4 regions of the Thiorhodovibrio frisius genome follow, and region 3 is predicted to be linked to each of the others. Evidence: predicted binding sites of a transcription regulator. Region 3 holds the regulator's gene; each other region holds the start of a gene.
What was found. The regulator FNR, encoded in region 3, switches genes on or off when oxygen is low (the NO sensors DNR and NnrR bind a similar motif). The targets are predictions, from matches to a motif close to TTGATNTANATCAA.
Positions count from the first base shown of each region.

Region 1: the regulator FNR is predicted to act here: its motif matches at 3,408-3,421, upstream of hcp (hydroxylamine reductase).
Region 2: the regulator FNR is predicted to act here: its motif matches at 2,051-2,064, upstream of hemN (oxygen-independent coproporphyrinogen III oxidase).
Region 4: the regulator FNR is predicted to act here: its motif matches at 5,322-5,335, upstream of Thiofri_RS07030 (hydrogenase small subunit).

Region 1 is NZ_CP121471.1:3,690,645-3,698,424, reverse strand. It holds gene Thiofri_RS16955 (hypothetical protein) at 1-92, opposite strand, end outside; gene Thiofri_RS16950 (Crp/Fnr family transcriptional regulator) at 297-1,010, opposite strand; gene Thiofri_RS16945 (HPP family protein) at 1,035-1,973, opposite strand; gene hcp (hydroxylamine reductase) at 1,996-3,288, opposite strand; gene Thiofri_RS16935 (hypothetical protein) at 3,551-4,042, opposite strand; gene Thiofri_RS16930 (hypothetical protein) at 4,358-4,498, opposite strand; gene Thiofri_RS16925 (DUF3592 domain-containing protein) at 4,615-4,872, opposite strand; gene Thiofri_RS16920 (hypothetical protein) at 4,869-5,543, opposite strand; gene Thiofri_RS16915 (hypothetical protein) at 5,577-5,768, opposite strand; gene Thiofri_RS24850 (hypothetical protein) at 6,087-6,185, opposite strand; gene Thiofri_RS16910 (NUDIX domain-containing protein) at 6,320-6,784, opposite strand; gene Thiofri_RS16905 (endonuclease/exonuclease/phosphatase family protein) at 6,903-7,277, shown strand; gene Thiofri_RS16900 (hypothetical protein) at 7,351-7,780, opposite strand, start outside.
Region 2 is NZ_CP121471.1:4,403,808-4,411,587, forward strand. It holds gene bchJ (bacteriochlorophyll 4-vinyl reductase) at 1-607, opposite strand, end outside; gene hemN (oxygen-independent coproporphyrinogen III oxidase) at 604-1,962, opposite strand; gene puhE (putative photosynthetic complex assembly protein PuhE) at 2,472-3,287, opposite strand; gene puhC (photosynthetic complex assembly protein PuhC) at 3,306-3,818, opposite strand; gene puhB (photosynthetic complex putative assembly protein PuhB) at 3,847-4,542, opposite strand; gene puhA (photosynthetic reaction center subunit H) at 4,539-5,315, opposite strand; gene Thiofri_RS20215 (PucC family protein) at 5,344-5,826, opposite strand; gene bchM (magnesium protoporphyrin IX methyltransferase) at 5,823-6,527, opposite strand; gene bchL (ferredoxin:protochlorophyllide reductase (ATP-dependent) iron-sulfur ATP-binding protein) at 6,528-7,439, opposite strand; gene Thiofri_RS20230 (magnesium chelatase subunit H) at 7,451-7,780, opposite strand, start outside.
Region 3 is NZ_CP121471.1:1,667,429-1,675,208, forward strand. It holds gene Thiofri_RS07765 (transglycosylase SLT domain-containing protein) at 1-490, opposite strand, end outside; gene Thiofri_RS07770 (class I SAM-dependent methyltransferase) at 874-1,656, shown strand; gene rnhA (ribonuclease HI) at 1,649-2,116, shown strand; gene dnaQ (DNA polymerase III subunit epsilon) at 2,203-2,925, shown strand; gene nhaD (sodium:proton antiporter NhaD) at 2,990-4,498, opposite strand; gene fnr (fumarate/nitrate reduction transcriptional regulator Fnr) at 4,750-5,508, opposite strand; gene Thiofri_RS07795 (sulfur globule family protein) at 5,732-6,133, opposite strand; gene Thiofri_RS07800 (DEAD/DEAH box helicase) at 6,847-7,780, shown strand, end outside.
Region 4 is NZ_CP121471.1:1,505,530-1,513,309, reverse strand. It holds gene Thiofri_RS07050 (trypsin-like serine protease) at 1-802, shown strand, start outside; gene Thiofri_RS07045 (nitrite reductase) at 876-3,257, opposite strand; gene Thiofri_RS07040 (cytochrome b/b6 domain-containing protein) at 3,326-3,946, opposite strand; gene Thiofri_RS07035 (cytochrome c3 family protein) at 3,943-4,842, opposite strand; gene Thiofri_RS07030 (hydrogenase small subunit) at 5,517-6,788, shown strand; gene hybA (hydrogenase 2 operon protein HybA) at 6,804-7,780, shown strand, end outside.

The sequences.
Region 1 (7,780 bases), 2.0 Mb from region 3:
ATCCAATGGCAGGCCGCATCCTGCGCGAACACCGGTCCCGTTGACAGCAAATGGGCCATCAGGATGGCCTGTATGCCGTGTTTGATCGACATCCTGCGCGGCTTTCTGGAAGCCACCGAGTCATCCGGGTCTTTGAGATCTTCGACCCGGCCATGCGCGGGTTGAGTATCACCGTGATGGTTGAATCGAATGAACAAGTATCCGGTCGGATTCATTGTCAGAGTTTGACCTGTTGGGGACGCTTGCCTTGCCATCGCTGGCAGTGAGGCTGGAGATTGGCTGATGATTTTTGGCTGCTAACCGGTTTTGCGGGCCTGACGCGCTGGTATCAGCGCCGGGTCACCCGAATCGCCAAGTTGCTGCAGGGCCTTGCGATCAAGCACGCGAATGACCTGCCCATGGACCGCGATCACTTGCTGCTCGGACAGCCGGCGGGTGATGCGCGACCAGGTCTCAGGTTTGATCGTCAGGCGCGAGGCAAGCGTCGATTTTGGCCAGGCGAGCGTCAGCTCATCCGTGTCTATTGGCAATTCTGCAATCAACCAGCGCGCAAAGCGTACGCTCGCAGAATGCAGCGCCAGATTGTCGATCTCGGCGATCAGCGCGTGCAGGCGTTGGCTCAAGCTGCCGAGCAAGGCAAAGCAGGTCTCGGGCGACTCGCGCAGCATGGCGGTGAAGTCCGTTGCGTCAATGGCGACGAGCTCCGTCGGCACCAGCGCGGCCGCGCAGACCGGATAGCGGCCGGTGCCCATGAACATCAGCGCCTCGGCAAAGGTCTGGCCGGCGCCGATCAGTTCGATGATCTTCTCTTCGCCCTCGGCCGACAGGCGAAACAGTCGGATCTGGCCCGAATGAACAAAATAGAAGAATTCGGCCGGATCATTCTGGGTAAACAGCCACTGCCCGGCCTGCACCTGGACAATCTGCGCCTTCGCGCGCAGACGCTCTAGTTGTTGGTCGCTCAGTTGCGCGAGCAGCGGCGCCTGGCGCAGTGCCTCATCGGGTGGCATGACACCCGCCGTGCACCTTGATGCTCAATCTTCCGGCTCCGTGCGATCAATCGGTCGCCAAGAGTTCTCGTCGCGCTCGACCGCATGGACCGCCCAGTCGCGAAACGTCTCCAGACTGCATTCCCCCTCGCAGCGACGGCCTTGGCCCGCCAAGCGGCGGAAGCGCACCTGGGTGTCCGATCCGTCCGCATCTTGCTCAAGCGCGAGGACTTCGCGGATCTCCCAGTCTTGGCCAAAGCTGCCATTACTGTAGGCTTGACCCACCCGAATCGGAGGCGTTGCGGCGCGGGTGTGGCGCGCTTCCTCAGTCGCCAAAGCAAAAATGCGCTGCAAATCCGGCTCCGAGACATCGATGAAGGAGTCCATCGCGCGCAGCGCGGCGGCAAGATGCCGATGTTCCAGCGGCATGGGCGCGGCCGGCTCTGCAGCTGGGGCGCCGCTGTCCTGGTCTCGCCGCCAACGTGCGGGCCAGTTGGCTGGATAACGCCGCCAGTGCCAGGGCGCATTCCAGACCACGGCGAGCAGCAGCAAGGTGAGTGCATTGACCGCAACAGGCATCAGCACAAAGCCAAAGCCGAGCGACGTGATGGACGGCCCGCCGATGACGGCCGTCAGCGCGGTGGCACCGCCGGGCGGATGAAGACAGCGCAGTGCATGCATGGCGCCGATGGAGAGTCCCGCCGCGGTGGCCGCGCTCCAGAGATCGGTGCCGAGCCAACGCGCACAGGCCACCCCGATCAGCGCCGAAACAAGATGGCCGCCAAGCAGCGGCCAGGGTTGGGAGAGTGGCCCGTGCGGCACCGCGAACAACAGCACCGCAGAGGAGCCCATGGAGGCAATCAGCCAGGGCAGGGCGGGGTCAACCGCCGGGAACAGCCAAAGCGCGAGCGCGGCCGTGGCCAAAATGCCAACACCACCGCCCAGTGCGGAAATGAGCTGTTCGCGCAGGCTGACGCTGTTCATCGGTCACCTCCTCGGCCTGGGTTCAGGCGGCGAGTGCGAGTTTGAGATCCGCGTGCGGATCGCCATTGGGCAAGCGCAGATCATAAGCGGCTTGCAGACGAGCAAATACGCCCGGGGTGATGAATGCCGGCGGCTGAGGGCCGAGGTTGATGCCTTTCACGCCCAGATGCAACAGCGTCAGCAGCACCGCCACGGCTTTTTGTTCAAACCAGCTGATGACCAGAGTCAGAGGCAGATCATTGACCGTGCACTCCAGCGCCTCGGCCAGGGCTACCGCCACCATGATGGCGCCATAAGCATCGTTGCACTGGCCCATATCCAGTAATCGCGGCAAGCCAAGATGCTCGCCGTAGGCGTGATCGCGAATGCGATACTTGCCGCAGCCGAGAGTGAGAATGAAGGAGTCGGCTGGCGTGGCGGCGGCATAATCGGTGAAATAGTTACGCCCCTTCTCGGCACCGTCGCAGCCGCCGATGACGAAGAAATGGCTGATCTGTCCGGCTTTTATGGCGTCGAGAATCGTACCGGCCTGCTCGAGCAGTACCTGGCGATGGTAGCCCACCGGCTGCTCCACGCCGAGTCGCTGTTCGCACGGCGGGCAGGTACGCGCAGCGGCGATTACGGCGGAGAAATCGCCGTTTTTAATGTGCTGACCGTCCGGGACCGCCACGGCATTGGTGGTGAACAGCCGCTCGCGATAGCTCTCGGGGGGGATCAGCACGCAATTGGTGGTGCCGACGATGGGACCGGGAAAATCGGCGAATTCCTTTTTCTGATCCTGCCAGGCGCCACCATAGTGGCCGGCGAGATTGGGATGCGCCTGAAATTTGCTGTACATGTGCGCCGGCAGCATCTCGCCATGGGTGTAGACCTTGATGTCGGTGCCTTCGAGCTGTTCGAGCAGTTGCCACAGATCGAGCAAGTCATGGCCGGTGATCAGGATGCCCGGGCCAGCTAAGGTGCCCTCGCGGACCCGGGTCGGGCGGGGCGCGCCGAAGGTGGCGATATGGCCCTCATCGAGCAGCTGCATGACACGCAGATTCTTCTCGCCGCATTCCAGACAATAGTGCAGCAGGGTGTCTTCATCGAAATTCACGTTGGTCATGGTCGCGAACAGGGCTTCTTCGATGAAGGCCGAGACGGTCTCATCGGACTGTCCAAGCCTGCGCGCATGGTGGGCATAGGCGGCCATGCCTTTAAGGCCGAAAATCAGCAGTTCCTGCAAGGACTGCACATCTTCGCTCTTGCCGCAGACGCCGGGGCTGGTCACACAGGCAGATTGACGAAAGGTTTGCTCGCATTGATTACAGAACATGGACGCACTCCGGTGGCAGTGAGTAGAGACAGGAACAATCGCGCGCGGCGCAGGCCAGCAATTGGCCTTCGCTGCGCGACAGCGGAGTACAGTCTGCAACCAGGCTCGGGGAGATGGCCTTGATCCGAGTCAAGCGGGTCAGGCGGCCAGGCTGATCGGTGCAAGCCTGCAACTGGACCGGGATCGGAATCAACGGCCTTCCCTACGTGGAAACAAGGTCGGCGTCTCCAACCTATGTTTACGAGGCTGCATCTAGGTTCACTCAGCTGACGGCCTGCTCTTTTGCTGGGGGAGCAACGAGGCGCCTGGTCGCAAAAGCAAGAAGCCAGCAGGCGCAACGGAACCTAAAGCACCATGGCAGGAGAGCAGCGCATCGTCGGGTGGCATGACATGCCCCCCGCGCGTCGATGGTTAATCCTCCAGCGACGCTCTCAGCAGCATTGCGGAGAAGCCCATGGAGGAAATCAATTGGCATGCTGCTCAAACTTTCCTCCGGCGGAATCAGGTCGGACATCGGTGGCGCGGACAGCCGCAGCATCCGGTTGCCGCGGCGCTGAAACTGATAATCCACCGTCAGGATCTCCGCCCTCCAGCCGCTGGCTTCGGCTTGGTCGATGACAGCGGGCAGATGCGCCGATTCAGCGCCTGCGAGCGTCAGCAGGGGGAAGACGCGAACCTCGCCACTGACGCGCATCAGCTCTGTGATCGCCTCGCAATGCGCAGCGGCATCGATGTGCTCCGAATAGGTGAACAATAGGTGGGACACTAGGGCCAGATCAAAACGACCGGCGGGAAAAGGCAGATGCGGCAGCTTGGCGGCAACATAGCCAGCGACCCTGGATCGCCAGGCCCGAATTGCGAAACCCGAGGCAGGCGCAATTAGAGAGTTTCTTAGTGGGATTTAGTCGGTATAAATAAGGTGTGTTGTGTCTAACGCTCGCATGAACGGCATCCAAAGGGCGATCTTGATCATCGCGGCGCAGCCAAGGAAGGCCGTGAGTTGGACGGTGATCATGGTTCTGTTTCCCTTTCCAAATGGGGGCAATCCAGCCAGAAGAAGGCATGTCTGTCAATCCGCCGGTTCCGGCAAGAAGGACAGATCCATGGCATACCGCTGGGGATGATCCGAGTCGATGAACACCGTCACATGGCTGCGATTGAGGTACTCACTGGGATCAAACAAAACGGGCTCGCTGGTGAAGACATGCACCTTGCCGGCGCGTAGGTTTTGCCACTGGGTTGTGATCCGATAGGGATGCCGAGCGCGGGCGCTGAAACGGGTATCCTGGTGAATGCCAGTGACGGTTGTCTGAACCGGCTTGCCGCTCAGTTACTGCCGACCGGCGCGATGAACTCAATGGTCGTGCCCTCGCGATCCTGAAAGCGAACCACCGGGCGATAGGTACTGCTGCCACCGGAACCCGAACCGGACTGGCTGGAGCGGGTGAGATCCACGACCGTGCCGGTCGTCGAGAGCGCGTTGTCGATGAACGCCGTCGTCCGGTAATAGGCGATTGCCGCGATGGCCAACAGCACCAGACCCATCAGCGCGAACAGGACGCCGACAGAGCCGAGCATTTTCATGGTGGGATCGCCTCCTGATGCTCTTTGAGCAAGTGTGGCGCAGATAGCAGCCCACAGTCCGGCAACCCATAGCCCCAGCGCCACGGCAGGCCGGTACAGGGACCGCCGCCCAGGCGCACGGAGCGATACATGAGATCGCCCACCAGCTTATAGAGCCGTGCAACCTGACCATCACCCAACCCATAGCGCGCATTCAGCGCGGCCGTTCGCCGTGTGGCGGTCTCGATCACGCACTCGCGCAGTGCCTGATCCGCGTGCAACCGCGCTTCGAAACTCGCTTGCGCGCTGGACGCATTCAGCCCACCGGCATGATAGACCCGATCATGCGCAATGCAGCACGACTCCCATGGCGGGTGATCATCATGAATGGCGCGAAAGCCCGGCAGCCATCGGGACAACTGTGCCCACAGAACGGAGAGCCCCCCGCTGCAGCCGTCGCTGACGAAAGGCCGCAGGTGATCCGGGTGAAACGTCTCGAGCCGTCTGAGACGCTCATGCTGGGACAACTCCAAGGCTTGTTCCATGTTAGACACTGTGGTGCCGAGGTCCGAATCCGCCAATACCCCAGTCGGCACGCCAGTCGGAACACCGGCAGCCAGGGCGAAAAACGCCAACAACAGTCCCGCGAAACGATCGCAAGGTTCATCCACCATCCTTCGGATCGCGATCATGACCAAAGCTCCCGCCCTCTGTGCCAAACTGCTTCAGGTCGGCGATATCCGCGAACGTCCGATCATCAGCCCGCCAAGTAGCGCGCCAGCTGGAATGGTCACCCAGCCGAACAGGAACAAACTGAAGGCGCTGAATGCAGCCGCTCCGGCGAGTCCCTGGAAAGGGTTCATGGGTGGCTCACCCAGGGAACTTGTCGTGCCGAACCACAGATAATCCAGATTCATTATCTTGTGCCATCGTGATATGACCAGTGCAAGGATGACCGGGGGACCGATCATCTGCAATGATCAGGATTTGCAGAAGAAGGCTTGGAGTAATTACTGTCCCCGTCCATGTTACTGGCAAAGTCACGGAAAATCTCAGCTGAAAAGGGTCAATCTGTTGGCGTTACGCCGACAGCCCGGCATAGAGCGACATCGCAACACGCAGGAGGTCAGAGTTAGATCAATCCGTCATCGAACGCCACGGCACCCGCATTCAGTGGCTACCGCCGCGACGCATGCTCATGCGGCTGCTGCAAGCACCCTTCCGCCGGCGGCAGGTCATCGATACCCGCGGGTAGAACCCGCGCTAATCCTTCTCACATCCGCGCCGGCGCTGATCAGAAACGCGATCGCCTGTTGGTCCTTGCGCCACACCATGACATGCAGAGGCGTATCACCATCGCTATTGGTGCTTGTCACGCTGATTTTCCGCCTGCCCATTTCCGCAGGAAATAGCACGTCCGAAGCCGATTGCAACACGTCATCCAAAGTTCGCATGTGCGTTTTCGCCATCAAGCGCCAGGCAACACTTGAACGTCCGGCGACCAAAGCGGTTTGATTTGGCCCGTCTCCCGGTAACGCCGATAGTCGTCGAGAATCTGTGCATGATCGAATGCCAGCGGCGCGGGCAGCGCATCAGGTGAGAAGATTGCCAGATTGCGCGCATCATCTTGCGCCCGTGGCTCACCGCTGGCTTCTGCCACATAGACGGCGCTGGCGGTATGGCCGCGCGGGTCGCGTTGTGGGTCCGAGTAAAGCCCCAGCAGCGCTCGCAGTGTCACGCGCAACGCCGTTTCCTCAAGGGCTTCGCGCACCGCTGCGGCTTCGATGTGCTCGCCAATGTCGACAAAACCGCCGGGTATGGCCCAGCCCGGCGGGGGGAAGCGCCTTTCAATCAGCACGATGGGCCGGAGGGGCCGGTCGGCCAGTTCGATGATAATGTCCGCTGTTAGGAGCGGTGTTTGTGGTTTAGCCATCGCGAACCTCAGCTTTGGTCAGGGTCGTGCAGTCTTCTTGCTCTCGGTATTGCTCATCAGAGAAACTCCCCAATATCCGCAGGCAGGTGACCACCAATCAGAGCAAACTCCGCGCAGCATGCCCTCCAATCGACCCAGCTTACAAGCGGCCCGAGAAGCCTGGCAATACCGCGGCCAGACTCGACCACCCTTCGCGCAGAGCCCGGGACCAGATCAAGAATCTGTCTGGGATTACCCGTGTCCGCCAATCAAGGCTAGCATCCTGGCTGGCGATCTGAATGCCAGTCCCTGGTCATCGGCCTTTGCTGGGCTGAGCCAGACCGAGGTGCGCCGCGCAAGCGGGTTGCAACCCACCTGGCCGGCGGTTGGGCAAGGCTGGTTCGGCATCCCCATTGATCAGGTGCTCGTCACCACCGCTTGGTGGGGTGCTGAGTCCGGGTCCACCCGGTCGCTCGGTTCCGATCACCGGGCGCGCAGCGTCTTGCTGTGGTGACTGCGTCCATCGCGATCCTGTCACCGCGAGATGCATGGCTCCGAGCCACTCGCAGCCGATCGCCATGGCTCGGTTAGCGGGCCTGAAGTTGCTGGCGGACAAAGGCATCGGTCTGACTGCTGGCCATCAGTTCGTCGAGAAACGCCCGGATTCGCTCTGACTCCCCAGTGCGCTCCGCCGTTTCGAGCGCGAAGCGGCGTGCCTCCCAGACATCGGACGCTGTGAGCTCATAGAACCGACCGGCCGCCATCCAGCGCAGCGCCGCCATGGCAGCGTGCGAGGCGAACGATGGATTTGAGTCCTGATAATCCCGCGCCGCGCGCAGCAGGGTGCCGATGTCCACCGGTGAGCGTTCCGCCAGCTCAGCGGCCAGTTCGAGGAATCCCAGGGTCTTGGCGGTGGCAAACCAGCGGCCCGGATCCGAAGGGGTGGCGGCAATCAGATCGTTCAAGATCATCCGCGGTTCCTTGCCGGGGTATTTCTTGATCAATGCGCGGCAGGTT
Region 2 (7,780 bases), 2.7 Mb from region 3:
CGAACTGACAGGCCGGGGCACCAAGTGCCTGGCACTGCGTTTCGCGCACTCGCGCTCGCGGGCTGACCAGGATTTGGCACAAACGCTCGAAGGCACCAGCATAGAAGTCGCAGACTGGAAGGCTGGCCGTCGCACCACGACAGATTGGACATTGGGCAATGGACACCCGCACCGGGCGTCCCATTTCAAACCCATAGTGACCGCTGCCGACAAAGGTCCAGGCGTTATTGGCGACGGCTTTCAGCAGCATGCGACATGCCGGGCCGGGTGGCAGCCATTTCAGCACCCGCTGAGCAGGCTTCGGGATTCGATGCGCCAGCAGGTAATCGCCGGTACGCAGGCCAGCATCGCGCGAGACAGCGCCCGCAGCCTCGATCGAGAGTTCCGCGCGCAATGCCTGTTGAAGCGCAATCACCTCAGCCTCAGGGACCATCTCCGAAGGCAGATTCTGCCGGTAATGGGATAAGCCGGCAGTGGCGAAAACCCGGTCAGCAGTCTCGGCGCTCTCAAGCGCAAGCAAAGCCTCACCAACACGAATGATGGCATTGGGGCCAATGCGCGCTGGCTGGGCACCCGGCTGCGGAGCCTGCCCGCCCGAGACTGTCAAAGGGACCTCGAGAAATGCCAGCGGGCGCGATCCCAGGCGAAGTAGGCCTCGTGCTCGGTGCACAAATGCCGCAGCAAATAGCGTCCTGTCGGGGTAATGCGCAGCTTATCGCCCTCGACATCGACCAAGCCATCGCGGGCATAGGCCGCCAGGCGATGGTATTCCTCGTCCAAGCAGCCTTCGGCCAGTTCCAGTGGCAGTTCAAGATTACAGATGAGATAGCCGATAGCCTCGCGGCGACGGCGGTCGGTCGAATTGAGTAAATGCCCGCGGGCAATGGGAAATTCCCCGCGTTCGATCGTGGCTTCCCAAGCCGAGAGGTTGGGCTCGTTCTGCACGCAATGACCATGCACGTCGCCAGCCGCGCCTGTGCCCAGCCCGATGGTATGGTCCGCCCGCATCGTGGTGTAGCCGATACAGTTGCGCCCCAGCCGCCCTTCATCCTGAGCAATGGCCAGTTCATCGGTATCGAGCACAAAGGTATCCAGCCCGACCCACACATAGCCGGACCCCAGAAAGGACTTGACCGCCTGCTCGAACAACCCCTGCCGACCCATGTCATCCGGTAGTCGGTGGATATCAATGGCATGCTGATGCATGGCAAGGCTGGTCCCGCGCGAGTAGCCGAAGCAGGCCACCCGATCAGGCGCCATCTCGATCACGGCATCAAGCGTAGCCTGAAAGCTGTCCGGGGTTTGCTCGGGTAAGCCGTAGATCAGATCGAAACCGATGGAGTCGAACCCGACCTCGCGCGCCATCCAGTAGACATCGCGTACCAGGTCGATGGACTGAATGCGCCCGATTGAGCGTTGCACCCGAGGTTCCAGATCCTGCACGCCAAAGGTGACGCGTCTGAAGCCCAGCGCATACAGCAGCTCGAGCTGACCAGCGGAGGTGCGGCGCGGATCGCACTCAATCGAGGCGTCGGTTTCCGGCAGGATGCGGAAACGGTCGTTGACTAGCTCTACCAGGCGAGTGAGTTGCGCGTCGTTTAGGTAATTGGGCGTGCCGCCGGCAACATGGAGTTGTAAAACATCGCGTCCAGCGCCGATGGCGTCCCCGACCATCTCCACCTCACGTTCGAGCGCATCAAGGTAGCCATCGATGCGCTGGCTATTGTGCGTCACCGTGGTATTACAGCCGCAGTAAAGGCAGCGCCCCGGACAGAAGGGAATATGCAGATACAGGGCAAGGGTGTCATCGGGATTCCGGCCCACGTCCCTGAGCGCCTGTCGATAATCCGCCCCGGTGAACCCCTCCGACCAAGCATCTGCCGCCGGTGGATCAGGACGGTCGAAACAGCTAAATCGGGTCAGTAACTCCGGCGAGATATCGACGGACACCATGTTAGTCATCAGACGGCAACCTCAGCGTGGCTGGGCGGTAAACAAGCGCGCAGTCCCGAACAACCTTATCTGGCCAGGCCAGTTGATCGAGAAAGACATGATCGGGAACAAAGCCGCGCACAGAGGGCGCGGGCCTTTGATGGCCTGAGCGATTCGGCCGCAGACGGACAACAGGGGGAAAGACAGATTGAACGGATCGCAATCTGTTGGGTCGCGATTCGCCGGGCTGGAATTCCGGGTCGCCTCGATCAGTTGCCGAGTGGTCCAAAACGTGAACCGGCAAGATACGCATACAGCGTCCTCCGGGGATTCTCCAAAGGCAGCAGGGCCGCACAGAATAAGTCAACCGCCGACTCAATACCTTGACTCAACTCAAAGGCATCGCACTTAGCAAAGCTTAAACCCCTTTCCGGCGTTTTGCCAAATTCCCGGACTAGCGGCACTGCAAATGAGCAAGAAACTGGAGCCAAACACGCTACGCGATAGAATGAGCTTGAACAAGCACGCGCAAGTGCTCGTTATTGCGCCGATGTCTCTGACGGCGAGCCTTTCTGCTTCTCTTTGGACGCTGACACCTCATTGGGCTCAAACACCCAGTCCCACAAGGCCGAATCGGCCACGGGAAGCACCAGAAACCAATGCTCAAGAATGGCCAGCGCGAGCAGGCTGGCACCCAGCACTGCGGCTTGCGCAGTAAAGCTGCCGGGCGGAAAATCCAACGCATGCTCGATCAGCAGGGCCATCACCACGGTAGCCACTGTCACCGAGATAGGAAACAGCAGATTCATCGGGCGCTTGGCGAGATAGCTGGTGAGAAAACGCAAATGCGCCGGCAGCCAGTCTTCGTTCAGGTTGGGCACACCAAAAAACAGATTGAGCTTGGAACTCCAGCGCATCCACCAGAGAACCGCGAAGGTCCAGGCGGCCATCTGATTGACCTGCCCCCAGCTCAACGCGAATAACAGCAAGCCGACCGAGACAATAGCCAATTCATGATACAGGCTGGTCTGAATTGCCAGCCAAAAGCGCTGTCGCTGATGGCAATCATGCGGGCAATCTGCCTTACGCGGACCTGTGAGGGCATTCATGAAATAGGTCATTTCAATCCAGCCCCAGATCAGCACACCGCTGGTAAAGCCGAGATAGGCACCCAAGGTGTCGGCTCGATCCGCCACCCAAATGACCACCGCTACAGAAGCGCCGCCGAGCAGCGTAGCACCAAGCAAACTAAAGCGATAGGTTCGCGCCGGGAGGCGGTCCAGAAACAGGATGACCCCGGTACTAAACCACCACAAAAACAGCGCGTAGAGAATCGCGAGCGCAAGGCTCAGCATGTGCAGATACAGTTGTAATTAGCGTGGGACGTCTGGCTGCGTTGGGTACCCGGTTGCCGGGTCTGCGGCGGACGAAGAGGATGTATCTAGATGCTTGGCTTCAAGGAGCTCACGAAAGGCAGCGGCGTTATCCACGCCATAAGCGCGCAAATCGAGTTGTTCGCCAGTTGTCGGGTCTTCTAGCACCAAGCGACCGCTAGCGCGCAGCGATACGATGTAAGGACGGTCTTTACCGGTTTCACTGACCTTGCGATAGTGCCCAAGTCCGCGCAGAACGCCGAAGATGAAGCCATCCTCTTTAGAGTCAAGCACGGCGATTGGCGCACCCTCGGCGATAACCTCAATGGTGCTCTGGTCAATCTCGCGGAAAAACAATTTGCGTTCAACAACCACGGGGGCGAATTCCGTCTCGCTTTTCCCAATCCCGGTCAGACGCACAAAGGCGGCTGCCGCAATGGTAAAGCCAATCAGAAGGGCCGCACCAATTAGCAGGGGTCGCGGAAACTGGCGGCCCTCGAATGCGTCACTCAAGGATGATACCTCGTATTTGGCAGTCGGTTCAGGATGACGACGATGTCGCCAAGGGGTCGGCGCTCGCGGTCTCCGCTCCAGATGTTGAGCCTGACTCCGGCGATGCTGAATTCGGATGATGAGGGGCAACATCCGATGGAACGGCTTCTGCCTCGGCCTTGAGTGCGTCGGCGAGCAGTTCAGCGACGTCCTCGACGTCTGGAATGGCCCGCAGCATCGGCTGCGCCTTGGAGAAATGCCATGGCCTGACATTTGGCCACATCAGGAGGTAACTGACCTTTTGCTTAGCAATCAACGCCAGGGGAATATCGCCAGAGCCGTCGGAATGGACGCGCAGACCAGCGCTTTCGATACTCTTAAATGGCAAATTCACTGCGATGGGCACGACCACACCATGGCGGAAAATGACCCGCTTACTGCTGATGCTGTAGATAGTCGACCGCGCATAGAACCACGCAAGCATCGACAGAATGGCAACAGTCACCAGCCCCACAAAAACGAGCCACAAGGCGGACCCGAGCACAACGTCCCAGCCGTCGCCGTCGGAGAGAATAAAACCCGCCCGAAGCAAAATCAGTACGCCAAAGTAAATCCCCACCTCGCGGACATGAAACGCCCGTTTGGCCAGCGGCACCCACAGCGGGGTGCCCTGCCAAAGGAGCTCCTCCCCATCGGGGAGGAGCGCAGGCAAGCCGGGAATCGGCTCGACTTCGAATTCACTCACAGAACGGACTCCGCCCGATTCGGAGTGGCATACAGCGTACCAGCACCATAGTAAGCCGAGACCTTGTCTTCTTCGGCCAGGGTGATCTGGTCATAGTTGGAGAGAGTGGGGACATCATTGAAGTGGATGCCATTGATAGACCGGACTTTCACTTCACGCTTCTGGCCCTTGATCACGCACAGGGCAATCGGCACCAACACCTTCTTCTTGTTGCCAGCTTCGAGTTCCAGGTAGCGCACTTGGGGCTCAGCACGGTCAACCCAGATTTCGGTCACTTTGCCACCGACTTGGCCGTCAGCGCCGATCACGGTCATACCGCGGGGATCGGGATCTTTATCGACCACGGCAAAATGCTTGGCTACTCGCATCGGCACGATGCGCGGATCGCCAGCGTTGGTGAGGTCAGGCTTGTTCGCGCGAACGGCATAAGCGCCGGGGCCAACACCCGCGAGCATCGGGTTACCGACCGGACGATAGGCTGCACCGGCGAAACGATCGACCTGCTCCAGCTTAAAGTCGTACTGCGGACGCTCCGGACCGGGCTTAACCACATCGCCGCCATTGTGGGGCAGCTTGAAGGTCTTTGGTGCGGGCATAAACGGAAAGCCCTCGGTCAAAATAGTTTTGCCGAAAATTTGCACCGCCTCTTGCGGATAGCCCTCACGTTTGTCCTCACGACGGTTGAAGAAAATGACGCTGAGGAGCGACAACCAGAACGCCCAAAGCGTGACCTGCGCGAGGTCAAAATATTGTGTGATGTAACCAAATTCCATGCGGAGATCCTCCGAAGAGAGAGTTGAGTTAAGGAAGCTCGGTCAGCCCGAGCCTCGACGACGATGGCGCCTTGGCCGCCCCCGTGCACCGCACGAGTAGGCCAACCGCGATCAGGGTTGCGAACAGGAAAAGACTTTCGAGATGGTAAACCAACAGATACCAGGCGCTTAGTCCGGTCAAAGCCGGCTCCAGCGCACTCTCCACAGCCAGCCAGGAGAAGAGATCACTTGGCACACCGCCAAGCACAATCGCTATCCCGAGCGCGGCTCCCTGAACCGCACCAGAAACTCCTAAGGCCAGCCCACTTTGACCATTGTGCGCCAGATGAATGGCAGTGGTCAAAGCTCCGACGGCAAACAGCCCGCCGCCGAATCCGATTAGCGCCTCATTGGCGCGGAAAACTTGTGCCCAGCCAGACGGCAGTTTGCGAGTCGAAACATCCGCAGCATGCGGGTATTGCGACGCAGTCCGAAGCCATTTTTGCGCGAGTAGGCAATAGGCGGCCATCATGATGCGGTGACCAACTCCAGTCCCTGCGAGGTATAGAAACCGCGAATAATGCGCTCGCAACGACCGATATGCCAGGGTTTTAACGCGCTATCCTGTTCAATAAGCGCGCGAAGCCGTTTCTCGGCGATGGGAACAATAGCTGGAGAGCGATCACTGCGCGGAAAGAACTGACCGACCGCATGCATCAGCGCCAATGCCCGGGTACGCGGCGCGAAGGTAAAGATCACTGCGCAGCGAGCCTGCGCGGCGAAGCCGCGAATCAACGCCAGCGCGTCCTCAGGCTCGTAATGGATCAGCGAATCCATGGCGACAATGTAATCAAAGGTTCCGCGCTCGGCATCCAGCATATCGCCCACCGAGAAATTGACCGACCCGCCACCGAGCTCACCAGGCGCTCGCTCGCGCGCCAAGTCGATGAGGGTCGCGGACAGGTCCACCGCCACCACATCGGCGCCACGGCGCGCGGCAGCCAAGCTGAACAGGCCAGTCCCACAGCCGGCATCAAGCAGGCGGCAGCCGGAGAGATCCTGCGGCATCCAGTCGAGCAGCGTCTGACGCATCAGCTCGCGGCCCTGGCGTACGGTCTCTCGAATGCGCCCGAGCGGGGCATCGGAGGTGAGGCGTTTCCAGCCATCGGCAGCAGTGCGGTCGAAATAGGTTTCGATTTGGCTGCGGCGCTGCTGGTAGGAGGCATTGGCCATTTAATCGAATCCTAAAAAGTCGAACAGATTGCGGTCTTTCATTGGACTGACGGTTAGCGGATCGACCCCATCCCAGAGCGCCTGTGCCAGCCCCATGTATTGCGCCTTGGCCTGTTCCAGTTCGGGCGTCGAGTCCAGCTCAAAAAGCGTCGATTTCTTCAGCCGGCTGCGGCGGATGATATCGAGGTTACGCAAATGCGCCAGGGTTTTCAGCCCAACCGCCTCATTAAAGCGGTCGATCTCATTGGTCTCGTCGCTGCGATTGGCAATCACGCCGGCAAGACGCACTTTGTAGTTCTTTGCCTTGGCAAGGATAGCCGATGCAATGCGATTCATCGCAAAAATCGAGTCGAAATCGTTGGCGGTGACAATCACCGCGCGGTCGGCATGCTGCAGAGGGGCCGCGAATCCACCGCAAACCACATCTCCCAGCACATCGAAAATCACCACGTCGGTATCATCGAACAGATGATGCTGCTTCAGCAACTTCACCGTCTGCCCAACCACATAGCCACCGCAACCGGTGCCGGCGGGCGGGCCGCCGGCCTCGACACACATGACTCCATTATAACCCTCGAAGACAAAGTCATCGAGATGCAGTTCTTCGGGGTGGAAATTGACCGTCTCCAGCACATCGATCACAGTCGGCACCAGAGACTTGGTCAGGGTAAAGGTGGAATCGTGCTTGGGATCACAGCCGATCTGCACCACCCGCTTGCCAAGATTGGAGAAAGCAACCGACAAATTGGAGCTGGTCGTGCTCTTGCCTATGCCACCCTTACCATAGACGGCGAAGACCTTGGCCTTGCCGATTGTGATATCCGGGTCAAGCTGCACCTGTACGCTACCCTCGCCATCCGGCGGCGGACGGCGGGGCGGGTTCGAACCAGCGCCAAAAAGACCAGGTGGCAGACGATCAAGACTCACGCTGCGGCTACTCCCTCGGTGATACCTTCGAGCCGGTCTTCAAGTTCCTCGCCCGCGCGACGCAGGGCCTCCAGGGTGTTGGCATCCGGAGTCCAGTAGTTGCGCTCGTGGGCCTCAAGCAGCCGATTGGCGACCTTGGCCGAGGCCGTTGGGTTCAGGGCGGCCAGGCGCTCGCGCATTTCATCATCGAGCACAAAGGTCTCGGTCATGCGCTGATAGACCCAGGGCGCAACCTGCCCGGTGGTAGCCGACCAACCCATGGTGTTGGTGACATGGACCTCAATCTGGCGCACGCCCTCGTAGCCGTGCTTGAGCATGCCTTCATA
Region 3 (7,780 bases):
ACATGCCAGCTGCGCTCATGGGGGAGACGGCGCGGGGGTTGTAGCGGCTTTCAATTTCCGGCAGTAGCGCGAGTTCTGTTGGTAGACCGCCGCGATCAAGTTCGGTGAGGATGAGATGGAGATAGGGGCTCGCGCGGTCAGCAAGTTGGTTGAGGTACTTTTTGTTTCGCGCCAGTTGCTTGAGGCTTTGGCTCACTCGAGGGTTTGGCGCAATGCCCAGACTGGGACCGCTTCTAATGCGCTGCCAGGGGTCGCCGCTGATGCTGCGAGATGATGTGCCGGGGCGAGCGGAGCGGCGCTGCGTATTTTGCGCCAAGGTTTGTGGATCAATGGCGGGGCGGACGAAGCCGTACTCGCGCGCCGATACCGAGCGTGACGGCTGATCGACCATGTTATCCGCCAAGGCGGAACCCCGCGTGGGATTGGAGACGCAGCCGCCGAGCCCTGTCATGGCAAGTGGCAGGGCGACTACCAGGGCCGACAACCGCATGATGTTGGTTCCGGTGCGTCTGTTCGCTTTGTTGGCGCGGCCAGCGGAACCCGGCAGCCTGGGATGATCAGCCTTCGTATATAAACGAACCGGGTCGACATGAGCCGGGCCAGAGAGTGGTGCTTGGGCAGAGTGTCCTGTCAGAGTCACGCACTGATCCTCCGCATGAGGGCTTAACGACGAGGTTTGTCCGTGAGGCCTGATAGTGTTGCGCGTCGATGACGCCAAATCCGGCCTCGGTGGATAAGTCGTTGCACTATACGGGAATACCCGGATGCTTGCCAGTCGTTGCAATGGTGTCCTTTCGCGCGCCCGGTTCTGCGAAGACCCCACAGGCGCGTTATGCTGTGGCGTTCTTCTCTGCTCTTGCCTGACGAGGTTCCATGAAAGACTGCGATGGCGTTGCGGCCGATCCGCTGATCTCTCTCGATGCATGGTATCGCAGCCCTCTCGGGCGCGGTGTCGCGGAGGCGGAGGCGCGCTGTCTCGAGGAGTTACTCGAGGATGCATTTGGGTATTTTCTGCTCCAAGTCGGTGCCCGGCAGCCGTTTGCTGACGCACTCGCTGCAAGTCGCATCCGCCATCAGTTCTTGTTGCAGCCGGCGGCCGAGAATTCGATGGTCACGAATCCCGGTGGCGACCTGTCGCTGCGCGCGGAGCTGACGCGACTGCCCTTCGCCTCCGATAGCCTGGATGCCGTGGTGCTGCCGCACAGTCTGGACTTCTCGCCCGATCCGCACCGGGTGCTGCGCGAAGTGGAGCGGGTGCTGATTGCCGATGGACGAGTGTTTCTGTTCGGTTTCAATCCGCTTAGCACCTGGGGCGTGCGACGGGTATGGCCGCGACGGCGCGGTGTCGTGCCTTGGTGCGGTTCGCGGCTGACGCTGTTTCGCGTCTGCGACTGGCTTAAGCTGATCGGCTTTCATGTGGAGGTTCGGCGCATGCTGGTTTTTCGCCCCCCCTGGCGGCGCGCTTTTACCACGCGGCTGGACTGGGTCGATGCGCTCGGCAGCCGGTATTGGCCGGTGTTTGGTGGCGTTTACGCGGTGCGCGCGGTCAAACGGCTGTCGGCGGTGACACCGCTGCGCTCGAGTTGGAAACCACGACCGTCGTTGCTGCCGGGTCGAGCGGTCAAGCCCACGGCTCGGGAGTCCAGTTATGACTAAAGCGGTCGAGATCTTTACTGACGGGGCCTGCAAGAAGAACCCTGGGCCGGGCGGTTGGGGCGCCTTGCTGCGCGCGGGTGAGCACCAGAAAGAACTCTGTGGTGGGGAGCCCATGACCACCAACAATCGCATGGAACTCATGGCGGTGATCCAGGCGCTGGAGGCGCTCAAGCGCCCAAGCGAGGTGGTCATCACGGTCGATTCGCGCTACGTCCAGGATGGGGTGGAGCGCTGGATGGCCAACTGGAAGCGCAATGGCTGGCTGACCAAGGCGCGCGAGCCGGTCAAGAATCAGGACCTGTGGCAGCGCCTCGACCGCGCGCTGACCGGGCATCGGGTGCGTTGGCAATGGGTGCGCGGGCACAGTGGCCACCCCGGGAACGAAACCGCCGACAGGCTCGCCAATCGTGGCATTGCCGAGATGGACAAAAAGGCCAAGATGGCAAAGAAAACAGGGTAGACCGAAACCTCTTGAGATTTTGGCTCGTTTTGGGCCGCCACCCGACCTAAAACCGAAAACCATTGATGTCATTGGTATAAGACAGCATGCGACAGATCGTACTGGACACCGAAACCACCGGCCTAGAGCCGAGCCAAGGCCATCGCATTATTGAGATTGGCTGTGTCGAGCTAGTTGATCGACGCCTCACGCGCAGCTCATTTCACCAGTATCTGCAACCGGACCGGCAGGTGGAGGAGGGCGCGGTTCAGGTGCACGGGATTTCCGATGAATTTCTCGCCGACAAGCCGCGCTTTGGCGATGTGGCCGAGCAATTTCTGGACTACATCGGTGGTGCCCAGCTCATTATCCATAACGCCGATTTCGACCTTGGCTTTCTGAATCACGAGCTGCGCTTGTGGCGCAAGGGCGCAGCTAGCCTCGAGAGCCAGTGCGAGGTGATCGACACCCTGAAGCTAGCTCGCAGCCGCCATCCTGGTCAGCGCAATAGCCTGGATGCCCTGTGCAAGCGCTATCACATCGACAACACCAGGCGCGATCTGCACGGTGCTCTGCTCGACGCCGAGATTCTGGCCGAAGTGTACCTGGCCATGACCGGCGGTCAGGCCAGTCTGGAGCTGGACGTGCAGCCGGCGCGCCAGCGTGACGGGCAGGGCGCTCAGGCGGCGCGGGTGCTATTAAAGGACCGCCCGCCACTGGCTGTTATTCGCGCGACCGAGGTCGAGATCGACGCCCATCGGCAGCGGCTGGCGGCCATCGACAAAGCCAGTGAGGGGCGCTGTGTGTGGTTGCGCCAGAGCGATGCCTGATGGGCTAAAGCCGGGGAGGGATCAGTCTCCGCCCGGCTTGCGAGGCACAAGGGCCGGGGCGGTTTTAGCCAGTAGTCGCGGACACCAAACCTGCCGGCAGCTTAAAGGTCCCGAAATTGATGATGAAGTGGCAGAGAATGGACGCGAAGTAACCCGCCGCGATATAGGGCATCCACTTCAGATGGCCAAAGAAGGTATACATCCCTTTGGACTGGCCCATCAGTGCCACGCCAGCGGCAGAACCAATCGATAGCAAGCTGCCGCCCACTCCGGCCGTGAGCGTCACCAGCAGCCACTGGCCCTGGCTCATGTCCGGGTTCATGGTCAGCACTGCAAACATGACCGGGATATTATCGACGATGGCGGACAGAATGCCGATCAGGGTATTGGCAATGGTCGGCCCCATGCCGTCATAGGCAACATGGGAGACCAGTTCCAGATAGCCGATAAAGCCCAGCGCGCCGACGCATAGAATCACGCCGTAGAAGAACATCAGGGTGTCCCACTCCGCGCGTGCCACTTTATTGAAAATGTTAAAGGGCATGCTGTCTTCGATGTTGCCCGCTCGCACCGTTGACATCTCTCCGGTCATGTTCAGGTAGTAGCTGAAGAAGCTCAGATAGGCCAGGCCAGTCATCATGCCCAGCACCGGCGGCAGGTGGTAGTAATTGTGAAAGCTCACCGCCGTGCCAATGGTGGCAATAAACAAAAGCACCACCCGGATTGCGCCGCGTTTCATGCGCACGCGCTCATTGCTTGGCGGTGGCTTGATGTCGGGGATTTCCTTGTGCATGAACCAGGCTGGCACCGCAAAGCTCACCAGCGAGGGGATGAACAGCCGGAAGAAGGTCTCGAAATGCAGCAGGCCCTTCTGCCACACCATCAGGGTGGTGATATCGCCGAATGGGCTGAAGGCGCCGCCTGCGTTAGCCGCGATTACGATATTGATGCAGGCGAGCCCGACAAATTTGGGACTGTCGGCACCGACCGCCATCACGACCGCGCACATCAGCAGCGCCGTGGTCAGATTATCGGCCACCGGGGAGATAAAAAAGGCCAGGAAGCCTGTCATCCAGAACAGGGTGCGGTAGCCGAACCCCATGCGCAGCAGCCAGGAGCGCAGGGCATCGAAGACCAGGCGCTCCTCCATGGTATTGATGTAAGTCATGGCCGCGAGCAGGAACAGAAACAGCTCCCCAAACTCCATGATGTTATGCCGCACCGCTTCGGCCGCCGCGTGCGGGCTGCCGTGATGGGTGGAGTAATAATAGGCGATCAGCAGCCAGATCGCGCCTGCCGCCAGCATGACCGGCTTGGACTTGCGCAGATGGGTGAATTCCTCGGTCATCACCAGGCCATAGGCGACGACAAAGATCAAAAGTGAGGTAAATCCTACCCAGGTGGTGGTTAGATTCAGATGTGCAGCGCCGCCTTCAGAGGCCAGCAGACTGCCCGAGAAAAGCAGTAACAGCGTTCCAAGCAGCGCAGTGCTGATGCCGAGGGTCGTGCGGCCAATGACAATGGAGGGCAAGGCCGGGAGGGACCGGAGTGGCCGATTGCGAAGATCGTGCATGACGGGAAATCCTGAAAAAGACAGCAGGTGCGGGACAGGCGGCTGATTGCAAACCAGCCCCAAGGGCAAAAAAGCGCTAAGGATGTCGCGATTGCGCCGCCGATGCAAGACAGTGCTGACCGGATCGCCACTGCGCGCCTGAGAGTTGATAGGGCATTCTGTTGTGACTGATGCTGTTTTAGTGCCTTGACAGTCAGAGGCTGATATATCGAAACCCTTTTATATTTCAGCGCGTTCTGGGCCACTCGAGCTCAGTTGCTCTCCCGTCGGCTAGCCCGATTTTGCGCAACGCCCGCGAGGGTCTCGAGTCGCGCCATGTCAAGCACCTGCACATGCTTGCGGTCGACATCCAGCAGGCGCTCGTCCTGAAAGCGGGTAAATAGTCGGCTAACGGTCTCGACCGCCAGCCCCAAGTAATTGCCAATCTCATGCCGCGACATGCTGAGGTGAAAATCCGTTGTCGACAGGCCGCGCTTACCAAATCGTTGCGACAAGCTCACCAGAAAAGAGGCAAGGCGCTCCTCGGCATTGCGTTTGCCAAGCAGCATCAGGAGTTCGGATTCCTCGACAATTTCCTTGCTCAGTAGCCGGTAGAGCTGATGTTGCAGTGAGGGCAGGGTGGCTGCCAACTCCTCGAGCCGGCGGAAGGGGATCTCGCAGATCGCCGAGGTCTCAAGCACCCGAGCCGAGCAGGAGTGAAAATCCTGATCGATGGCATCCAGACCGACGATCTCGCCGGGCAGGTGAAAGCCGAGCACTTGCTCGCCGCCCTCGGAGCTTGGGGTATAGGTCTTGACCGATCCGGTCTTGACGACAAAGAGCGATTGAAAACGCTCACCGCCGGAAAACAGATGCTCGCCGCGATGCAGCGGTCGCGAGCGCTTGATGATGCTCTCCAGCTTCTCGACATCCTCGCTCGACAGGCCCATCGGCAGACAAAGGGCGTTGAGCGAGCAACTGCGGCAAGCAACCCGGATATTTTCGAAAGAGATGATTTTGTCCTGACTCAAGGTGCTCCACTCCGTTTGGTTTTTTTGCCATTTTGCAGCTGTCATTGACGGAGATCAAGAGACGTGATGCATAAGGCGAATCCTGAGGGTGATTTGTCAAGGTCAACAGGGAATCGAGCGGGCACAAAAAAGCCGCGCCTTGATTAGGCGCGGCTTGGTGCTCAGGCACTTGTTGCCTGAGCGGTCTGCTTAAGGAGCTAAGAAGCAGACTGTCCGAGTCCGATTATTGGGACTCGCCACCGGCGGGCGGAGCCGGGGGAGCCGGCGGCGCGCCATAGGGAGCACCATAAGGAGCTGGAGGTGCGTAGCCGTAACCCGGATAGCCATAACCCGGATAGCCATAGCCATAACCCGGGTAGCCATAACCCTGGTTGTAGTAGTTATTACCGTAGCCATAGCCGCGACCCTGACCACGGCCCTGACCACGACCACCGCCTGACATGCCAAAGTTGAAGTCGCCATAGCCGTCGCCAAACATGTCGCCGACGCCGTCACCCCAGCCGTTGTTGTTGTAACCGCCGGGACCGCCCCAGCCGCCTGGTCCCCAGGCCTGCGCCGAGCTCATCGAGAAAGCAGCAGCGCCAGCGATGGCGGCAACACCGAGAATTTTGGAAAATTTCGTCATCGTCTCTCTCCTGAATGGTTACGTCTTGCGGGTAAGCGGTTTTATGTCATTTACTTAAAAACACAATGCCTGCTCCGAATCAGAGCGGGTCTACCCATTTGGGTCGGGCCAATCGGGCCGGACCAGGCTCGTTAATATTCGGCCGGTTTCGCGCCGAATCAAGAGTCCAATAAAACTGTCCGACCGCTCCTGCGGCCCCGACTCGTGCATTCGCAGAAGCGAATGGCTGGCCAGTATAGGTGCAGATTCCGCGCTTGTGAAGTAGCGAAAGAACGCCTTCGGCACGATTTGACAAGGGGAATTGTCATTACGGCTTGCGGGCGGTCTTTTAGCAACTCTAGCAACGGCAGGCTTCGCTGCCAGCCTGTGCCGCAATTTGACGCGGGTTCGGGAAGCGTCTTCGCTCGGGTGAAAAATGCTCTGTGTCCCAGATGGCGGCCAGATGGAGCCAGATAGTGGCCGGATACAATGGGTATTTTGTCCTTGCTTTTCCGCTGCATTCGCGTATGGTGTCCGCTCAGATGCAGCGCCCTCCGGTCGGCGCGCCCGGTCTCAAGGCTTGTTTGGTTTACCGCCGCTCCTTGACTACCTAATCAAGATTGCCCATCAGGGGCCTTAGGCCCTCCCGCTCTTACCCCACCGCCTAGACCGGCCCAGCCTGAATCCCTGGGTAGGCCAACCCAGTACCTTCCCCGGGAACTTCAGGAGTCTCTATGTCCTTTTCCGATCTCGGCCTGTCGGCCAAATTGCTGCGCGCCGTGACGGCGCGGGGCTACACCGAGCCCACCCCCATTCAGAACCAGGCTATCCCCGCCATTCTTGCAGGTCGTGATGTGATGGCCGGCGCTCAGACGGGCACAGGCAAAACCGCCGCTTTCACCTTGCCGCTGTTGCAACGCCTGAGCCAGAGCGGCCAACAAGCCAGCGCGCGTTCGCCGCAACCCCGTGCTCTGGTGCTGACGCCGACCCGCGAGCTGGCTGCGCAGGTGGGTGAGAGCGTCAGTGCTTATGGCCAGTATCTGCCGCTGCGCGCCTTGCAGATTTTTGGCGGTGTTGGCATGGGGCCGCAAATCACCGCCTTGCGCCGGGGCGTCGATATCCTGGTCGCCACACCAGGGCGCCTGCTTGACCACGTCGGTCAGGGTAATCTGGACTTGGGCCATGTCGAACTGCTGGTGCTTGATGAGGCCGACCGCATGCTCGATATGGGCTTCATGCCGGCCATCCGCCGGGTGCTGAAGCTGCTGCCGGCTCGGCGTCAGAATTTATTGTTCTCGGCAACCTATTCGCGCGACATCGAGCAGCTTGCTACTGGCCTGCTGAACGACCCGCTGCGCATTGAGGTCGCTCGCCGCAACACCGCCGCCGAGACGGTGCGGCAACTTGCGCACCCGGTCGAGCGTGGCCATAAGCGCGCGTTGCTCTCGCACCTGATTGCCAGCGGCGGCTGGGACCAGACACTGGTCTTTACTCGCACCAAGCATGGCGCCAATCGACTCGCGCAGCAGCTCGAACGCGATGGCATCAGCGCCGCCGCCATTCATGGTAATAAGAGTCAGAGCGCGCGCACCCGCGCCCTGGCCGATTTCAAACGCGGGGCCGTGCGCACCCTGGTCGCCACCGACATTGCCGCGCGCGGGCTCGACA
Region 4 (7,780 bases), 160 kb from region 3:
GACGGCGGATCTCCACGGGCGCTATCCCGCCGTGGTGGCCATCGGAACCCAAACCGAGATGTTATGCAGCGCGACCAAAATTGGCGCGCGACGACTCCTCACCGCAGCCCATTGCGTGGTGGACGCGCAAAACGGCGAGTTACGGCCCGCTTTTGAGCCGGGAAGGGAGATTGTTGTGAACCAGGCGCCCGTGCAACGCCAGCCTGGCGCCGGGCAGCGAGTGACAGTCGCGCGGACGCTGCTCTCACCTGAATACGCGCGCGGGCTGAAAGCCTTTCGCGCTTACAAAGCGCAGCAGTTGTTGGCTGCACGTGAAGGTGATTCGCCCGGATCGGCGCTTCCCGAGATGACGGTCGAAGCCTCGCTAAAACTGCGGTTGCGGCTGCGTTATCACTTCGCCGCGCGCTACCCGGATGTCGCCCTGATTGATCTGCGCACAGAGACGCCGACAATTCCAACCCTGGCGGTGCGAGCCGTGGCTCCAGCGCCGGGAGATGAGGTGGTTCTGGTTGGCTATGGTTGCGCCCAGCCTGGCGCCAAGACCAGCGGGCCAGTGCGTCGCGGCTGGGGCCGCACCCAGGTCATTCGCGCCGACGCGATCAACTTCTACAGCATGGCCGGTCAGAAGCAGGATGGTGCGCCATCGCTCTGCCCCGGCACGTCGGGCGGCCCGGTGCTCCGGCAGGGGCAAGTGATTGGAGTCAATAGTGTGGTTTACGGACTCAATGCCAGACATGGCGCGCGATCCAACATGGCGGTTAATCTCGCGCCCTTGGCTGACTGGCTCGATTCTGCACATTAACAGGCGCGGATCAGCGGAACCAGCAGAGGCTCCGCGATCCGCGCCGGGCAGACCGCCTTAGGAGGGTATTGGCTTAGCGCGGCCAGTAAGGATAGGACGGGTTAGCCGACATTCGTTCCTGCGGCACTGGTGGTGCTGGCATGCCAAGGGGCAGGCTGGCAGCTGGCAGTTGCGGGCGCAAACCTGGAGCCATTTCCTGCGCCCTTGCCTCAACCGGCGGCTTGGCTGGCGTGTGAACCTCAGGCGTCGCAGGTGAAGGCTGCGGTAAGGACGCGGGGGGAGGCTGCACATCTTGAACCGGGCTCTTGCCGCTAGCTGTTAATCCTTCAAGGTCCTGCAATTCAGCGACCTGCTCGGGCGAATAGTCGAGAGCGGCGAAATCCATGACGCCGTTGGGATCGTGACAGTCTTTGCATTCCCGACCCTTGCCCTGGATACCATGGTTGACCATCAGGGTGCCCATCTGGCGCATCCAGTGCGGCTCAACATTGACCAGCTCGCCATTGACCAGCGGATAGGTGGGGTTCCAGCCCTCCATGACGCCGAAGTAGTACATGAACTCATCCATCATGTAGACCTTAAAGGGCATCTGGTACATGCGTTGAACGATGGGATCGCTGATGGCCTGCTTGACCGAGGCTTTGCCATCGCCTGTCTCATAGTAGGTGGCGTAATCGAAGGGCAGAATCATGGCACCAAAGGGACCCTGGTTACCCATGTCCTCGTACATCATGGCATTGAAGACTTTGAACGGGTAAATACGGCTTTCGCCATCGTTCATCGCCACTTGCAGATTCTTGGCGATCATCTCGCGGCGCTTGGCGAGCATCTCGGGCGTGAGCTGACTTAACGGATCGGTCGCCTTTTTCACATACTCATCGACATCGATCTCGGGATAGGTCTCTTTCAGCTCCTCAACCGCCGCACGAATATCGGCGAGCGCTTCTGGATCATCGATCTTGACCATCTGATTCATCAGCGGATTGTAATCCCCGGTACCCGCGGGATTGCTGCCGAGCGCATTGGCGAGGAAAGTCCCATTGCCGTTGAACCACAGAAACTTAAAGCCCTTGCCCGGTTCGCCCGACTGAAAGATATCGGTGGGTTCCCAGACGCCTTCCTCGGAATTCCAACTTGGGTGGACCCAGTCGCGCAGCACCACACTGTTGGCTTCCAGCTCCTTGATATGACAGGTCTCGCAGGCCATGCGGGCGATATGACCGTTGAGCAGGGCTTTGTCCTTGGAATTGTTGTGCGGGGTCTCGGTATGGCAACTGGCACAGGTGACATCCACATCCGGCAAGTCGTTGGCGACTAGGTCGACCCCCATGCGCCCGCGCGGGATTTTATGCCCTTCAGGCTCGTGGCAGTCGGTGCATTGAATGCCGGCAGCGGCATGCACATCGTCCTGCGGACTGAAGGGATTGCCCCGCTTGGCGCCATGGTGCAACAGCCGCTGGTTCTCATCGCCCAACTGGGTGGCGGCAAAATTGTGCTCGTAGATATCGCCGCCCATGTTGTGCTGATGGCAGCGCAGGCAGTTGTCGCTGCGAATCTCGGCGACAGTCAGGGCCGCGTGCATGCTGCGGTCCTGGTTCCAGCGGGTGCCTTTGTCGTCGCGAATGACATAACGCTTGTTCATGTCGTAGGTGCGCGAGTGGCAGATCAGGCAGTCAATACCTTCCTTAGCCATCTCGGGCACATCGCCGATGGGCATCATTTTCTCGGTGGCGGGCTGGTAATTGCCGCCAATGTGACACTGACCGCAGCCCTCGCTGCGCATCTCAACCTCGCCTCCTGCATGCTCAGGGCGGCTTTTCACCAGCGCCGCCCAGCCGGTCCAGGTGAAGCTGCCCGGAATACCGCAGGCGCGATCAATCTTACCTACAGGAATCTTGTGCGGACCGGCGTTGACCTGACGCCCGTCGTAGCCAAAGGTCGAGAAGCCGCCGGCCGAGGTCTGGAACTTGAAATGCACCGAGTTAACGATGTCATCGAGCGTATTGACCGTCTTCAGCCCCCCTTCGCCGTGGTTGACGGTGATGGTTTCATGACAGCGCAGACAGGTCTCGGGCCCTTCATATTTGCGGATGCCGGCCTCGCGGAAATACTCGATATGCTTGGGCTCGATCTCACTGACGAAGGACGGGGTGTTCATCAGCATCTCGATCTTGACCTGACGAGCGAAGGGCTCTTGATCCTCGCTCACCACCGCTGCGGCTTTCTCGTAACGCGCCTCCTCGCTCAAATCGCGCGCTAGCGCTTCGAACTCAAGATCACTCAGTTCTTGGCTGCTCTCATAGCTGAGCGGCGCATTGGTCTTGCCGACATAGGCATCGAAGAACAGCGGATAGAGAAATTTGTACGCCAGAATCACCGCCAGCAAGATGCCGCCGATGATCAGGAAACGACGTTTGGACTTGGGGCTGACAAGGTCTTCGGTCAGGGTACTCATGATCTTTTCTCGATATCAGTCAGGCGCGTGGGCCAATGCAAGCTGTAGGCGCAAACCAAGGTGCATGCTTAATGCTGATCTGTCTCCCGGTGCCAACCTGTAAACATGGCGCGCAGGTTGGTGGTCAGGGTCTCTCCAGTGGTGATGATGTACATGTGAACAATTAAAAACATCACCAGAAAATAGGCCAGGGTCAGATGCGCCATGGCAATCAGCCAAAGGATACCAATACCAAAGAGGGTTTCCGGCAGATACACCGAGTACAAAAAGGCCCAACCGCTGATGATTAAAAAGGGCATGAGTCCATACATAACACCAATGTAACTAATCTGCTGCAACGTATTGAGCTTCATTTCCTCGGTGACATGAAAAGGATGTGGCGCATTACGGAAAATCCCATAGCCGTAATAGCCCATCTGCGCGAACAAGCGTTGGAAAAAGCCCCGGAATTGAACCCGGTAATGACGCCCATTGGTGGTAAACAGATTCCCGACAATAAAAACCACCCAACTGATGGTCAGAAGAATGCCGGAGGCGTTATGAATAGGCACGGCGGTATTGAAGGACAACAGCCAGGGCGTGCCGGAAAAATGCATGCTCGCACCCGTGACCATCAGCACAATGAAGATCACCGCGTTCAACCAGTGCCAGAGGCGCATCCAGATGGGATACAAATACAGGGCGCTCATTGTTTGTCTCCTTCATTCGCGGCTGTCGCCTGCTGCTCGCGCAAGGACTGATAAGCCCGGTAACGGCCATAGCCATGGGCTGCCAGCACCAGCACCGTCAGGCCGATGATGATCAGCGCCAAGCGATCAATCAGCGGGTTGCGGCTCATGCCGACGATATATGCCTGGTTAAACACCGCCTTGGCGAAAAAGCCCTTTTCTTCGATATCCTCGCGCGAGCGGTATTGATAAAGCCGGCTCAAGAGGCCCTGTGCCTGGGAATGGCAGTTGACGCAGTTGGCGTTGCTCTGCTCCTTGCTCAGGATTTCATGCGACACCGGGCGACCGTTGTCTCTCGAAGGGGTATGACAATCCAAACAGCGCACCGACGCCCAGTGCTTGTCGCGATTCGGCAGCCAGGCGTGGGAAGTGCTGAAAGCATCGCGCAATTCCTCGTGGCAGGACAGGCAGATCTGATTGTCGTAGGCGACGATATCGGGGATATCGCGCCCAAGCAGGGAGGCTCTGAAGGCGTGAGGATCGTGACAGGAGTGACAGTTAAAACCCGCCGCCTCAGAGTCATCGGAGCGCGCATGCACGCTGGCCTGATATTCCTGATCGATCACCGTGAAATCGACGCGGTCGGTGTTTTCCGGGTGATCCTCGTGGCATTGCACGCAATTTAGCTCCGCTGCCGATACGTCTGGCGAGTGCGGGTAGCTCTCATAGCCGTCTTCGTGGCAGTGGCTGCACGCCAGCTCGCCATGCACGGAATGCCCGAATGTTTTTTCATTGAGTGCCAGATTAACAATGTCGCCAGTGGCCGGGTCGCGATAGGCCAGGGTGGCCATGCCATGACAACGCAGGCAGGCACGCTGTTCGCTCGCGGCTTCGGCAGCCGGGGCTGGCAGCGCCATGGCCGGCTCCGCAAACCCGATGCTGGGAGCGCCCAAGCCAAGCGCCAATATCAGCGCCAAGACAAACCCAGACGCGCTTTTTGGCAAGCCCCGCAGTGCCGCGTACTGGTTTAGCACGGACCCGTCAGAGCGCTGGCCAGGATGAACTGCATGGTGTTTTTTTATCATCGAATCAGTCAACAGACAACTGCCCCCCAGGTCAGTCTTTCAACATAGTGACCATAGCGCCAAACGCGCACTCCTGCCCAGGAAAAACGCGCCTGATTGATCCCGGGCAATGGCGCGATCCCGCAGCTGAGCCCCGTTTAGATCTCGGCCCGATTCTGCACAAACCCCAGAAACCCGCGCATTCGATCACCGGCACACGACAACGCACATTCGCTAAAAGCGCACCCCGCCAGATTAAAACAAGCGCGAACCAATCGCATTACCATCCGAGCAGCGCAGCCCGATAACTGAGTAAAAAACCCTGTTAAAAACTGATTGAGATCAAGCATCTTAAGCGATCCGCACCGGGGCTGGACAGTTGGTTAAATCCGGACTATAAGTAATATAGCACATAAGCATATTAGCACTTTCGCATATTCTTGACGGGCCGACTGGGGTTTCTCCCGCAGCGGTTCGAATTCTTAAAGACTCCAGCGAACGACGACAGAGGTCAGGCAGAGCGCGCCATGAACAACCAACAACAGCCCTTTTCGGATGCCTCCAGCCATGGGAGCCTCCCGTCCTCCCCGCCACCTGCGCTGCCGCCTGCACTCGAAGACCATCTGGAACTCCATGGCCTGAGTCGCCGCCGCTTTTTGCAGTTTGCCACCAGCATCACCGCCGCCATGGGGCTGCCGGCAACCATGACCGGCCAGGTGCTGGCGGCGGTGGAACAACAGGCTGCCAGCCCGGCGCGTCCGCCGGTGATCTGGCTGCATTTTCAGGAATGCACCGGCTGCACGGAGTCCCTGCTGCGCGCTACCCACCCAACGCTCGAGGGGCTGATTCTTGATCTGATCTCGCTGGATTATTCCGAGACGCTGCTCGCCGCCGCTGGCCATCAGGCCGAGCAGGCACTGCATGACTCGCTTGAGAAGAACAAGGGCAACTTCATTCTGGTGGTCGAGGGCTCGGTCCCCACGGCGGACAATGGCAACTTCTGCAAGGTAGCCGGCAAGACACCCCAGCAGATGCTGCATGAAATCGCACCCCACGCGGCTGCGGCCATCGCCATTGGCTCCTGCGCCTCCTGGGGCGGCGTGCAGAGCGCAGCGCCCAATCCAACCGGGGCTGTCGGTATTCAAGAAGCACTGGATCTGTATGGCATCACCAAGGCCGACGGCACGCCGCTGCCGGTGATCAATCTGCCCGGCTGCCCGGCCTCGCCCTACAACATCCTCTCGACGGTTCTGTATTACCTGACGCTGCAACAGCTCCCCGAGCTGGACGCCAAGCACCGCCCAAAATTCGCCTACGGTCGCCTGATTCACGAGAACTGCGAGCGTCGCCCGCACTTCGACGCCGGGCACTTTGCCGAGGAATACGGCGACGAGGGCCACCGTCAGGGCTGGTGCCTATTCAAGCTCGGCTGCAAGGGTCCCGAGACCTATGCCAACTGCCCGGTGATCGAATTCGGCGATGTCGGCGGCAACACTTGGCCGGTCGGCATTGGCCATCCCTGTTTTGGCTGCTCGGAGCAAGGCGTTGGTTTCCACAAGCCGCAGCATGAGCAGGCAAAAAATGTCTCTGTTACCTCGCCGTCCATCTTCCCGGGAATCATCACCGAGCACCCCGGCGGCGTCACCCTGACCTCCGCTGCTGTGGCCGGTGCCATCGGCGGCGGCGCCCTAGTCTATGCCTTGGGCGCGAACAGCAAACTCAAAGCGCTTGAGGAGGCGGAAGCCCAGAGCGCATCCGACCCATCATCCGACGCATTATCCGAAGGCACCAAGGCCTAACACGGAGGAACACCCATGAACATTGATCGTCGTCAGTTTTTCAAAGTGATGGCCGCCGGTAGCGCGGTCGCCGTCGGTGCTTCACCGGTTCAGGCCCGCGAGTGCAAAACCTTACCACCGGATGCCATTGGCATTCTTTATGATGCCAACCTGTGCATCGGCTGCAAGGCGTGCGAGGTCGCGTGCAAAGACGCGAATGACATGCCCGTCAGCGGTCAGGGCGCCATCGATCAGGCCTATGGCGTCAATGGCGCCTGGGATGGCGATGACGACCTGAATGGTCGCACCATGAATAAGATCAAGGCCTATGTGGCCGAGGGCAGTCGCACCGATCTCGATGACCCTGATGCATGTTTTATCAAGCGCGCCTGCATGCACTGTATCGACCCGGACTGCATCTCTGCCTGCCCGGTCAGCGCCCTGACCAAAGACCCCTTCACCGGAATTGTGCAGTACAACGCGGATGCCTGCATCGGCTGCCGTTATTGTCAGCTCGCCTGCCCCTTTAACATCCCCAAGTTCCAGTACGACAAGACCTTCCCGCAGATTGTCAAATGCCAAATGTGCGCGCCGCGCATTGCCGATGGCGAGATTCCGGCCTGCTGCGATGTCTGCCCGACTGGGGCTAGCCTCTTTGGCCGGGTTGAGGATCTGCGCGCGGAAGGGCATCGGCGACTTGCCATGCAGCCTGGCGAGCGGGCGGAATTTCCGCTCAATCAACTCGGCGGCAAGACGCGCGAGACCGAGGCGGAAAAATACCTTCCGCACCTCTATGGCGAGACCGAATCCGGCGGCACCCAGTATCTGATGGTGGCCGGCGTACCGTTCGAGCAGCTTGGCATGCCGCCGGTGGGTGATGAGTCGCGTGCGCGTCTGTCCGAGACGCTGCAACATACGCTATACAAGGGCATGGTCGCCCCCGGCCTGCTGCTTGGTGGTCTGGTCTATGCGGCCTATCAGCACACCAAGGAAGATCGCGAAGATCATCCGGA